2 regions of the Ectothiorhodospira shaposhnikovii genome follow, and region 1 is predicted to be linked to the other one. Evidence: predicted binding sites of a transcription regulator. Region 1 holds the regulator's gene; the other holds the start of a gene.
The links. Region 1 encodes FliA, which starts transcription of late flagellar genes. Its sites were predicted from a motif close to GCTAAAGTTNNNNNNNNNNCNGCCGATA; they were not measured.
Positions count from the first base shown of each region.

Region 2: a site for FliA is predicted at 4,081-4,108, ahead of ACLF6L_RS07315 (flagellin). Genes of this name have one in related genera too.

Region 1 is NZ_CP178333.1:1,917,895-1,923,172, reverse strand. It holds gene flhA (flagellar biosynthesis protein FlhA) at 1-1,159, shown strand, start outside; gene flhF (flagellar biosynthesis protein FlhF) at 1,186-2,682, shown strand; gene ACLF6L_RS08755 (MinD/ParA family protein) at 2,666-3,568, shown strand; gene ACLF6L_RS08750 (RNA polymerase sigma factor FliA) at 3,571-4,293, shown strand; gene cheY (chemotaxis response regulator CheY) at 4,385-4,777, shown strand; gene ACLF6L_RS08740 (protein phosphatase CheZ) at 4,786-5,278, shown strand, end outside.
Region 2 is NZ_CP178333.1:1,597,027-1,602,304, reverse strand. It holds gene ACLF6L_RS07340 (NAD(P)H-binding protein) at 1-118, shown strand, start outside; gene ACLF6L_RS07335 (flagellar protein FliT) at 248-586, opposite strand; gene fliS (flagellar export chaperone FliS) at 586-1,008, opposite strand; gene fliD (flagellar filament capping protein FliD) at 1,119-2,531, opposite strand; gene ACLF6L_RS07320 (flagellar protein FlaG) at 2,664-3,080, opposite strand; gene ACLF6L_RS07315 (flagellin) at 3,170-3,979, opposite strand; gene tnpA (IS66 family insertion sequence element accessory protein TnpA) at 4,524-4,904, shown strand; gene tnpB (IS66 family insertion sequence element accessory protein TnpB) at 4,901-5,266, shown strand.

The DNA.
Region 1 (5,278 bases):
CCTGATGGGCGCCGGCGCCTACCTGATGAGCCAGCAGCGCGTCGCCGAGGAGGCCGCCGTGGCCCGGGCGCTGGATGAGGAGGCGCCGCCCCCCACCAGTCCGGAGATGAAGGAATTGACCTGGGATGACGTGCCGCCGGTGGATCTGGTGGGTCTGGAGGTGGGATATCGCCTGATCCCGCTGGTGGACCGTTCCCAGGGGGGGCAGCTGATGGCCCGGATCAAGGGCGTGCGGCGCAAGTTGTCCCAGGAACTGGGTTTCCTGATTCAGCCGGTGCACATCCGCGACAACCTGGACCTGGGGCCGAATCACTACCGGCTCACCCTGATGGGCGTGACCACGGGGGAGGGCGAGGTGTTCCCGGACCGGGAGCTGGCCATCAATCCCGGACAGGTCTTCGGTCAGGTGAAGGGGACGCCCACCAAGGACCCGACCTTCGGTCTGGATGCGCTCTGGATCGATCCGGCGCAGCGGGAGGAGGCTCAGGGGCTGGGCTATACGGTGGTGGACGCGGGGACGGTGATTGCCACCCATCTGTCTCAGATCCTGCGTGACCATGCCCATGAACTGCTGGGCCACGAGGAGGTCCAGCACCTGCTGGACACCTTGGCCAAGCATTCACCCAAGCTGGTGGAAAACCTGGTGCCCAAGACCCTGGCACTGGGGGTGGTGCTCAAGGTGATGCAGAACCTGTTGGCGGAGCAGATCCCGGTACGGGACATGCGCACCATCGCCGAAACATTGGCGGAGCATGGTGCCAAGAGTCAGGATCCTGACGCATTGACGGCCGCGGTCCGGGTCTCCCTGTCGCGGGCCATTGTCCAGAACATTGTGGGAACCGCATCGGAACTGCCTTTGCTGGCCATTGATCCAGCGTTGGAACAGATATTGCAGAAATCCTCACAGGGAGGCAGCGGCGCAGGACTCGGGATCGAACCCGGACTGGCCGAACGCCTGCAGCGTTCCATCGCAGAGGCCTCCCAGCGTCAGGAGATGTCGGGCGAACCTTCCGTGTTGGTGGTGTCGCCGGACATCCGGCCCTGGATGTCCCGCTGGCTGCGTTCGGCGGTACGCGGGCTCCATGTCCTGGCCTACACGGAAATACCGGACAGCAAGCAGATCCGGGTGGTGGCCACCGTCGGTAGGGAAACGGGTTAGTGCAACGGGGGTAACGGGTTACCGTCATGAAGATAAAACGCTATTTTGCACCGGATATGCGCCAGGCCATCCGCCTGGTGCGGGAGAGTCAGGGACCGGATGCGGTGATCCTTTCCAGCCGCAGCGTGGAGGGCGGCATCGAGTTGATCGCCGCCATGGACTATGACGAGGAGGCGGTAATGGAGATGGCCGCCCAATCGGGGGAGCCGGTATCCAGACCCTCGCCCCTGTCCAGACCCTCACCCCTTGCCGCCGAACGGACGGTCTCTCCCGCCGTGGGGGCCGGCTCCGGCGCGCCCGATGACGGGCCGGAGGCCCCGCGCAGTCCCGGGACGCCTCGGCCCGAGGCGGTACAAGCTCCCGCACTCCGGGAAGGCATCCGAGTCCAGACGGGGGAATTTCCGCCTCTGCGCGCCCGTCGTGATGATGGTTGGGCGGAGGAGGGGCTGCCCGCCCTGATGACGCCGGTGGTCGATCCGCCGCCTCCGGCCACGGAACCCGAGCCCGTGAAACCGGCCAAGGCCCGCAAGGTCGTCAACATCGAATGGTCCCAGGAGCCCACGCTGCTGGCCATGCAGAAAGAAATTCAAGGGTTGCGCGCCATGCTGCAGGACCAGCTTGCCAGTCTGGCGGGCCAGGAGTTCATGCGCCGTGATCCGGGTCGGGCCGGCGTGGTGGCCCGGTTACAGCGCATGGGGTTGGAGCCGGAGCTGGCCAAGGAGATTGCCCTGGCCGTCAGTCATCCCGAGGACCCCGCGGAGGCCTGGCAGGAGGCCCTGACCCAGCTGTCCGGTCGCCTGGCGGTCACTCCGGACGGTATCCTGGATCAGGCCGGCATCATCACCCTGGTGGGGCCGAGCGGCGTGGGCAAGACCACGACGGTGGCCAAGCTGGCGGCGTTGCAGAGCCTCAGGCACGGCCATGACTCGGTGGCCCTGATCACCACGGACGCCTACCGCATCGGCGCTCATCGACAGTTGCAGACCTTTGGTCAGATCCTTGAGGTTCCCGTCTATCTGGCGCAGACAGCACGCCAGCTGGGCGATATGCTAGAGGGGTTGAAATCCAAGCGGCTGGTCATCATTGATACGGCGGGTACCAATCAGCGGGACATGAAGCTGCTGGCCGAACTGGAATCCCTGACGGCACTGCCTTCCGCCAGGACCCTGTTGGTGATGGCCGCCAATGTGCAGAAGGCCGTGATGACGGAGACCGTGAAATCCTTTGCCCGATTGCAGCCGGAGGGGTGCGTACTGACCAAGGTGGATGAAGCCGCTTCGTTGGGCGAGGCCCTGTCGACCCTGATCCGGGCAGGCCTGCCGCTGACCTTCGTCAGCGAAGGCCAGCGCATCCCCGATGATTTGCGTCCGGCCCGTGCCGCCCGACTGGTGGCCACCGCCGCCAGGATGGCGGATGCCGGTGGCGAGCGGGCGGATGCCCGTCAGGCCCAGGTGGTTTCTCCCATGTTCCGCGAGCCCATCAACCAGCCCAATGCCAGGTATGTCCATGCCTCCAGCCAGTGAGCCCAATATGGCCCGGTTATCCCCGCCGGCGGGAGCGGTGTCCCCGGTGCGCGTGCTGGCGGTGTCCAGCGGCAAGGGCGGGGTGGGCAAGACCAATGTGTCGGTGAACCTGTCCGCGGCCCTGGCCCAGGGCGGCAAGCGGGTCATGCTGCTGGATGCGGATCTGGGGTTGGCCAACGTGGACGTGTTGTTGGGGTTGCAGCCCAAGGCCAACCTGTACCATGTCCTCAACGGCGAAAAGACGCTGGAAGAGGTGTTGCTGGAAGGCCCCGCCGGCATGCTGATCGTGCCGGCGGCCTCGGGCATTGCCCGCATGGCGGATCTGGAACCGGCACAGCATGTCGGTATCATTCGTGCCTTCAGCGCCCTGTCTCACCCCTTGGATGTACTGGTGGTGGATACCGCGGCAGGCCTGCATGACAGCGTGACCCGGTTCTGCCGGGCGGCTCAGGAGGTGCTGGTGGTGGTGTGCGACGAGCCGGCCTCCATCACCGATGCCTATGCCCTGATCAAGGTGCTGCACCGGGATCATGGCCTGATGCGGTTTCGCATCCTCGCCAACATGGTCCGTAACGACAATGAGGATGAGGGCAGGGCCCTGTTTCGCAAGCTGGTGTCCGTCTGTGACCGTTTTCTGGAGGACGTGATCCTTGATTACGTCGGCGCCATTCCTCATGACGACCTGTTGCGCAAGGCCGTGCAGCGTCGGCAGACTGTGCTGGAGGCCTATCCCTCCAGCCCTGCCGCCCGTGCCTTTCGCACCATTGCCGGTCGCGTCGATCAATGGCCCATGCCCCGCAACACCCGGGGCGGGATCGAATTTTTTGTGGAAAGGTTGATCAACAGTGGTCGAAACGACCTGGAGCCAGTCACATCAGTGCCATAGCCATGTATGCCAGCGCAGAGTCAGATCATACTCGACTGGTGGATGAGCATGTCGCCTTGGTCAAGCGAATCGCTTACCATCTGCTCGCCCGCCTGCCTGCCAATGTGCAGGTGGAAGACCTGATCCAGTCCGGGGTCATCGGTCTGCTGGAGGCTGCCCGTCATTATGACCCTTCCCAGGGGGCCAGTTTCGAGACCTATGCCGGCATCCGGATCCGAGGTGCCATGCTGGACGAGGTCCGTCGCAGTGACTGGACCCCCCGCTCCGTGCATCGCAATGCCCGGCGCATCAGCGAGGTGATCCGGGAAATTGAAAACCGGGAAGGGCGCGAGGCAAGCGGTGCGGAAATCGCGGCTGCCCTGGGCGTGGACCTGGACACCTACCACGACATGCTGCGGGATGCCGCCGGCAGCCGGGTGCTGGGTTTTGATGATCTTTGCGACGGGGATGGCGATGTGGACAATTTCCTCCCGGCCCAGGGGCAGACGCCCCTGGAGTCCATCACCCGAATGGATTTTCAGACAGCCCTGGCCGAGCATGTCAATGCCTTGCCCGAACGGGAGCGTTTGATCCTCTCGCTGTATTATGATGACGAACTGAACCTGCGGGAGATCGGTGAAGTGCTCGGTGTCAGTGAGTCCCGGGTGTGTCAGATCCATGGTCAGGCGCTGGTTCGTCTCCGGGCCCGCATGGCCGACTGGGTGGCCGACGGTGAGCGGGTCTGATTCCCCGCTTGCCGGCAGAATTTGATTTCAGAATGCCGGAGCGCCCCGTTCGGGGATCTCGCTTCGGTGCGTGTTTAATCGGGAGGTTATTGTGGACAAGAACATGAAGATCCTCATCGTGGATGATTTTTCCACGATGCGCCGCATTATCAAGAATTTGCTGCGGGATCTTGGATACAACAATACCGCCGAGGCTGATGACGGCAGCACTGCGCTGCCCATGCTGCAGAACGGTAACTATGACTTCCTGGTCACCGACTGGAACATGCCCGGCATGCCCGGCATTGATCTGCTGCGGGCTGTGCGTGCCGATCCCCGCCTCAAGGACATGCCCGTCCTGATGGTGACGGCGGAAGCCAAGCGAGAGCAGATTGTTGAAGCGGCCCAGGCCGGCGTCAATGGCTATATCGTCAAGCCTTTCACCGCGGAAACCCTGAAGGAGAAGATCAACAAGATCTTCGAGCGGCTTCAGGAAAAAGGGTGAACAACGTCATGGAGAACCAGGAAGACAGCAAAGAAGCCCTGTTCAGACAGCAGCAGCTGGAACGCGCCCGGGAGCTGGTCACGCTCATGGAGTCGGGGGACGAGGAAGGGGCGGGGCGTCTCATCGAGGAAATGGGTCGCATGCACGAGAGCCTGCTGTTCCAGGAGCTGGGCAAGCTGACCCGTGATCTGCACGAGGCTCTGAACAGTTTCCGTCTGGATTCCCGGCTCTCCGAGCTGACACACCAGGATATTCCCGATGCCAAGGAACGCCTCAACTACGTGGTTGCCATGACCGATCAGGCGGCCCATCGCACCCTCAATGCCGTGGAGGCGGCATTGCCGGTTTCCGAGGCACTGGCAAATCGGGCACGGATACTCGGGGCCGACTGGGCCCGTTTTCGCCAGCGGGAAATGACCGTGGACGAGTTCCGATCGGTGAGTCAGGCCCTGGCCGACTTTCTCCAGGATACGGAACGGGACGCGGAAACCCTGCGCAGTC
Region 2 (5,278 bases), 320 kb from region 1:
GGCCATTCACGACTTTGCGCCGTCACTGCCCTGGTATCTATACCTGTGGAGCCAAGCCGTGGCCCACCTGCTGGTCATGCGCCGCTATCAGCGGCATCTGGCGAGGCTGGCGCGGTGAAAAGCAAGGTAAAAATGCGGTTAATACGTCACTCCCGTCATTTTTAACTGTCACTCCCGCGAAAGCGGGAGCCCAGGCCACAGCATCCTATAAACCCACCACTGGATTACCGCTCTCGCGGGAATGACCCTAAAAATCCCCCACTTTCTCATATGCCCGCGCCCCCGCCACACCCTTCTGCACCTGGCGAAGTTCCTTCCCAAGTGCGTCCCGAGCCTGCTTCAGCAACGGCAGCAGGGCCTGATCAAGATCCCGGATGCGGGTCAGCCGCTCAGCCAGGTCCGACTTTTCCACCACTTCGGCGGGCAGATTATCCACCTGGATTCCAGCGGCCAGTCGGGTACGCTCGTCTTCCGTCTCGATCAATGCCTTCCATTGGCCGTCCCGGGCCAACGCAAGACGGCGGCTGGAAAGCGTTTCCAGCGCCGCCGCCGCTTCAAGCACCGACTCCGTAGAGTGTACCGACATCACGTCTCCGAATTCACCGATCTGGCCGCTGCCTCGGGATTCAATCTGACCTCCTTAGGGATCTCCTTCCAGGCTTCCCGAATCTCCCCCAACAAGGTGCTCACCTCATCCAGCACTGTCACGTCATCCCGGGCATTCGCACTGACCAAGCGGCGTTGCATGTAGTCATAGAGCTCGTCCAGGTTACGGGCGATGTCCCCGCCCTTGTCCAGATCCAGACCACCACGCAAGCCGCCGATGATATCAAAGGCCTTGCCGATGAACTTGATCTTGGCCGGCCGGTCTCCCCGGATCACCGCGCCACGGGCCTGGGCCAGACGATCCATACCGCCATCCATCAGCATCTCGATCAGGCGATGGCGATCGGCAAAGGGCGCATCGGCGGCACCAACCTGCTGATACTGGTTAATTCCCTTATGCATGGCTGCATAGCTCATAAGATGCCCCTGACGCTGAAAAATGAAACCCTGCTCTGAATACTCTAGCGGTCATGCGGGGAAAAACTTGAGAGTGCCGTCATTCACACTCACTCTCACTTCTTGTTCATATTGGAAATCATCCCCAGCTGGTTATCCAAAAACTGGCTGGTCTGATTCATTTGGGCCACCATGATATCCATGGCAGAGAATTGGGCAATCAGGCGTGCCTCCACCCGTTCCATCCGGTAATCCAGACGATCCCGCTGCTCCTCCAGCCCGCGAAGATTCCGTTCCAGGCCTTTGGTACGGGTATCGAGAACATTATCCCTGCCCGTGTACTGCTCCACCATACCTTCCATTCGGGCAACGATGCCGTCATCCTTGTCCGTGAACAGGCGAATCACCTCGTCCGGGTCTTCCGCAAGCCGTGCATCAAGCCGCGCTTGATCCACGCTCAGGGTCCCGTCACGCTGGGTGGAAATCCCCAGATCCGCCAGAATTCTCACGGAGCCATCCATGCCGGCAACCGGATTGCCCAGCAGCCGTCCCATCTGGGACTGTACGCCTCGCAGCGTGGAGTCACCATTGAGGGCAGCACTCGTACCGGCAGTCACATCAAAGGCACCCAACTGGTTGGTCTGCCGACGCAGGGCATTGTAGGCATCCACGAAGGCCTGTACGGCTTCCCGGGCGGTTTCCTCCTTCTCGGTGACACCCACGCGGGTGGTGCCTTCCTCAGTCAGGGTCAGGTCAACACCTTCAATGACATCGTTCACCTGGTTGCTGGTTCGCGTGATAGTCAGACCGTCAACGCTCAGGATTGCATCCTGAGCGGCGCGCAACTGGGTAAACCCGCCACTGACGCCGGCCCCATCCATGGTCGATGAGTCGAACGCAAGTCCATTCAACAATGCGCCACCCGCGGCCCCGGACACCGAGATGGCATCAATGCCATTCGCCTCACCGGTATCGACCGACGTAAAGGTCAGACGTGGCCCCTGGCCGTCATTGATGACAGAGGCGCGCACGTTGCTGGAATTGGCATTGATCTGGGCTTGCAGATCCTGCAGGGATGAAGCCCCGTCCGCCAGGGTGAAGGTCTCGGTGGAACCATCCTTGAGGGTGATGGTGACATCACCGGCACCGAGCTGATTAGTGGCCGTAAAGCCGGCGCCGAACAGGCCGGCATTGGTTGCAAGCCGCTGGGACTGGGCAAGTTGCTGGACTTCCACCTCATAGGAGCCGGGCGGTGCATTACCGCGCACGGAAGCCGACACAATGCTTTCATTCAGCACCCGCACATCAAAGGCACGGAACGAGGCCGGGTCCTTGATCTTCTCCATGGCTTTGCCAAGATCGGCCAGGGCGCTTTTCAGACGACCCAACGCGGAGACCTGGTCCTTGGCCTGTTTCTCCTGGCGCGCAATGCGCTGTTCCTGAGGCTGTCGCTCCGCGGCAACCAACTGATCCACCAGACCCCGGACATCGATGCCCGAACCCACTCCCATTGCACTGATCGTACTCATGACGACCTCCCGAGAACTGAAAAAAACGGTGACGGACGCCGGGCGTGCCTACAGCCTGCCTTGCCGTCCGTCAAATGCCACATCATTTGCTCTGCGAACAACAGAAAACACACGCAAATAACGGGCCATTTCCTAAGCCTTTTCCTTGACGAGCAAACCTCTCACCTCGTCCAGATAGGCGGCGACCGCCAAGATCTCGTCGGGAGGCAACTGCCGGATTAGTTCTTCACTTTCCGAATCAAAGACCTTGACCACTGTCTTTCCGGTGGAATCATCAATCGTGAACTGCAGATTGCGCTGCACCACCTGCACAAAGTCATTGATGCGGTTGACTGCGTCGTCAACCTGATCCGCCAGTCGAGCATCATCCAAAGATCCGGCAGGGGAAACCTTGAGGGGACCCAGTGCTTCCGACTTTTCGGTAACTGCCGGCACATCCTTGCCGCCGGACACGGACTCGGAAGGCAGGCGATTGCCCGTCGCCTCGGCGGAAACCGAGGGCCTGGGAGTGCCTGTATTCAAGGGTATGACGTTGAATCGTGTTTCCATCTGCCATCTCCTCCCCCGATGGCGGGGAGAACGAAAGCCCGGGTGACCATCGTCACCCGGGCCGTCGTGTTCACATCAACCCCCGGGCGTTACTGCAGCAGTGCCAGGACACTCTGGGGCGCCGTATTGGCCTGAGCCAGTACCGAGACACCAGCCTGCTGCAGGATCTGGGTCCGTGTCAACTCGGCGGTTTCCTTGGCAAAGTCGGCATCCATGATGCGGGATCGGGCGGCGGAAAGGTTTTCGGAAGTATTGTTCAACGTCGCGACTGAAGATTCCAGACGGTTCTGGATGGCACCGAGGTCAGCGCGGGCACTAGCAACGTCATTAATAAATCCATCCAACGCGGCAATGGCGGTTTGGGCATTGGCATCAGTTGAAATATCGCCAACAGCCATGCTGGTAAAACTAGTGCTCATTACTATGTCAATAGTCTGACTCGCCATTGCACCAACCTGAATCTCAACATCAAGACTTCCAGTAAACAAGTTGATATCGTTGAATGTCACATCATTCGCGATCCTGCTGATTTCTGAAGCCAGAGCCTGGTATTCCGCATCCATCGCAGCCCTGTCTTCGGCATCCGTATAAGTGCCAGATGCAGCCTGAACAGCGAGTTCTCTCATTCGCTGCAGGTTATTGCTCATCTCGGACAAACCACCCTCAGCGGTTTGAACCAGAGAAATCCCATCATTGGCATTGCGCGCAGCTTGATTCAGGCCGCGAATCTGTGCGGTGAAACGCTCGGAAATAGCCAAGCCTGCCGCATCATCCTTGGCGCTGTTAATGCGCATACCGGAAGACAGCCTCTGCAGAGTCGTCTGCAGTTGGCCTTGAGTTGCGTTCAGATTCCGCTGGGCGTTCAGCGAGGAAACGTTGGTATTGATTACCTGTGCCATGGCCGTTCTCCTTAGGCAGTATCAGGTCCGATATCGAACCAAGAGTTAGAAAGCTCCGAGGGAGGTCATTCATTGCCGCTGCACTCTCCCTTCAAACCCGTTATCGGCCCCCAAGCGGCAAGCTTTAGCCGCAAACGGATAAAAATTTCCGATTGCTTGCCGGCTGAATGCGCTGCACTAATGGTAAAACCACCTTAATATCAAAAAAATATCAATTTTTTCAAAGTTTTATTGATTTACCAGGAAATCCATGACCACGCCTACAACCTGGTATGACCGGCAAAAAAATGCCGCCGAGCGGTATCCCTCCACCCGCATCACCGCAGGTTTCGTTCCGCAACGAAAAGGATGCACGAATCACGTCCAGCACTCAGAGGCCACGCCATCAGGTGGCCAAACTGGTTATTCATACAGAATCAAGAGAGAGAAAAATGGGAAAATTACTGAAAATGAGAGTACCTGTCCGGTAGCCCCCGTATTCCATAGTCCCCACTGATCCTCCATCGTCACCGGTACGATCTCAAGCAATAAGGGGATGTGGCGGATGAGCAGAGGTATCCGACAGCGCAAGCGCACTTTCTGGAAGGATCTGGTCCAGCAGTGGGCGGCCTCAGGCCAGAGCAAGGCGGCCTTCGCCCGTCAGCATGGGGTCACGCCCCGCCAGTTATCGCAATGGGCGGCGCGGTACCCGGAGTGGGTGCTGGGCGAGGCTGAGCCAGGGCGCGCGCCTTCGAAGCCGACAGCCGTGCCGCAGCGGTTTTTGGCGGTCCGCACGGTGGAGGACAAGCCCGATCCCGTGGCCCTGTCGCTGCAGCCCGGGGTTGGACCGGTGGTCGTGGCATTGGGCAATGGCCGCCGGTTGGAACTGTATCCGGGGTTCTGCGCGCAGACCTTGAAACGGGCCATACAGGTGCTGGAGGCATGATCGGCTGGCCCACGGGGATGGCCATCCACCTGGCAGTGGCGCCGGTGGATTTCCGCAAGGCCTTCGATGGCCTGTGTATCGAGATTGTTGAGGTGCTGGAGCGGGATCCGCTCAGCGGCGAGCTGTTCGTCTTCCGCAACCGGGCCGGAGACAAGCTCAAGGCCCTGTACTGGGATGGTCAGGGCTTCGTGATGATCTACAAGCGCCTGGAGAAGGGGCGCTTCAAGTGGCCCCATCACGCCGATGGTGCTGCAGAGGGGGAGGTTCGGCTCTCCCGCAGCCAGTTGCAGGCTTTGTTCGAGGGCATCGACTGGCGGCGCCTGGAAATGCCCCCACGATGCCTTGCCACCGCCACCGGTTAATAGATAATTATT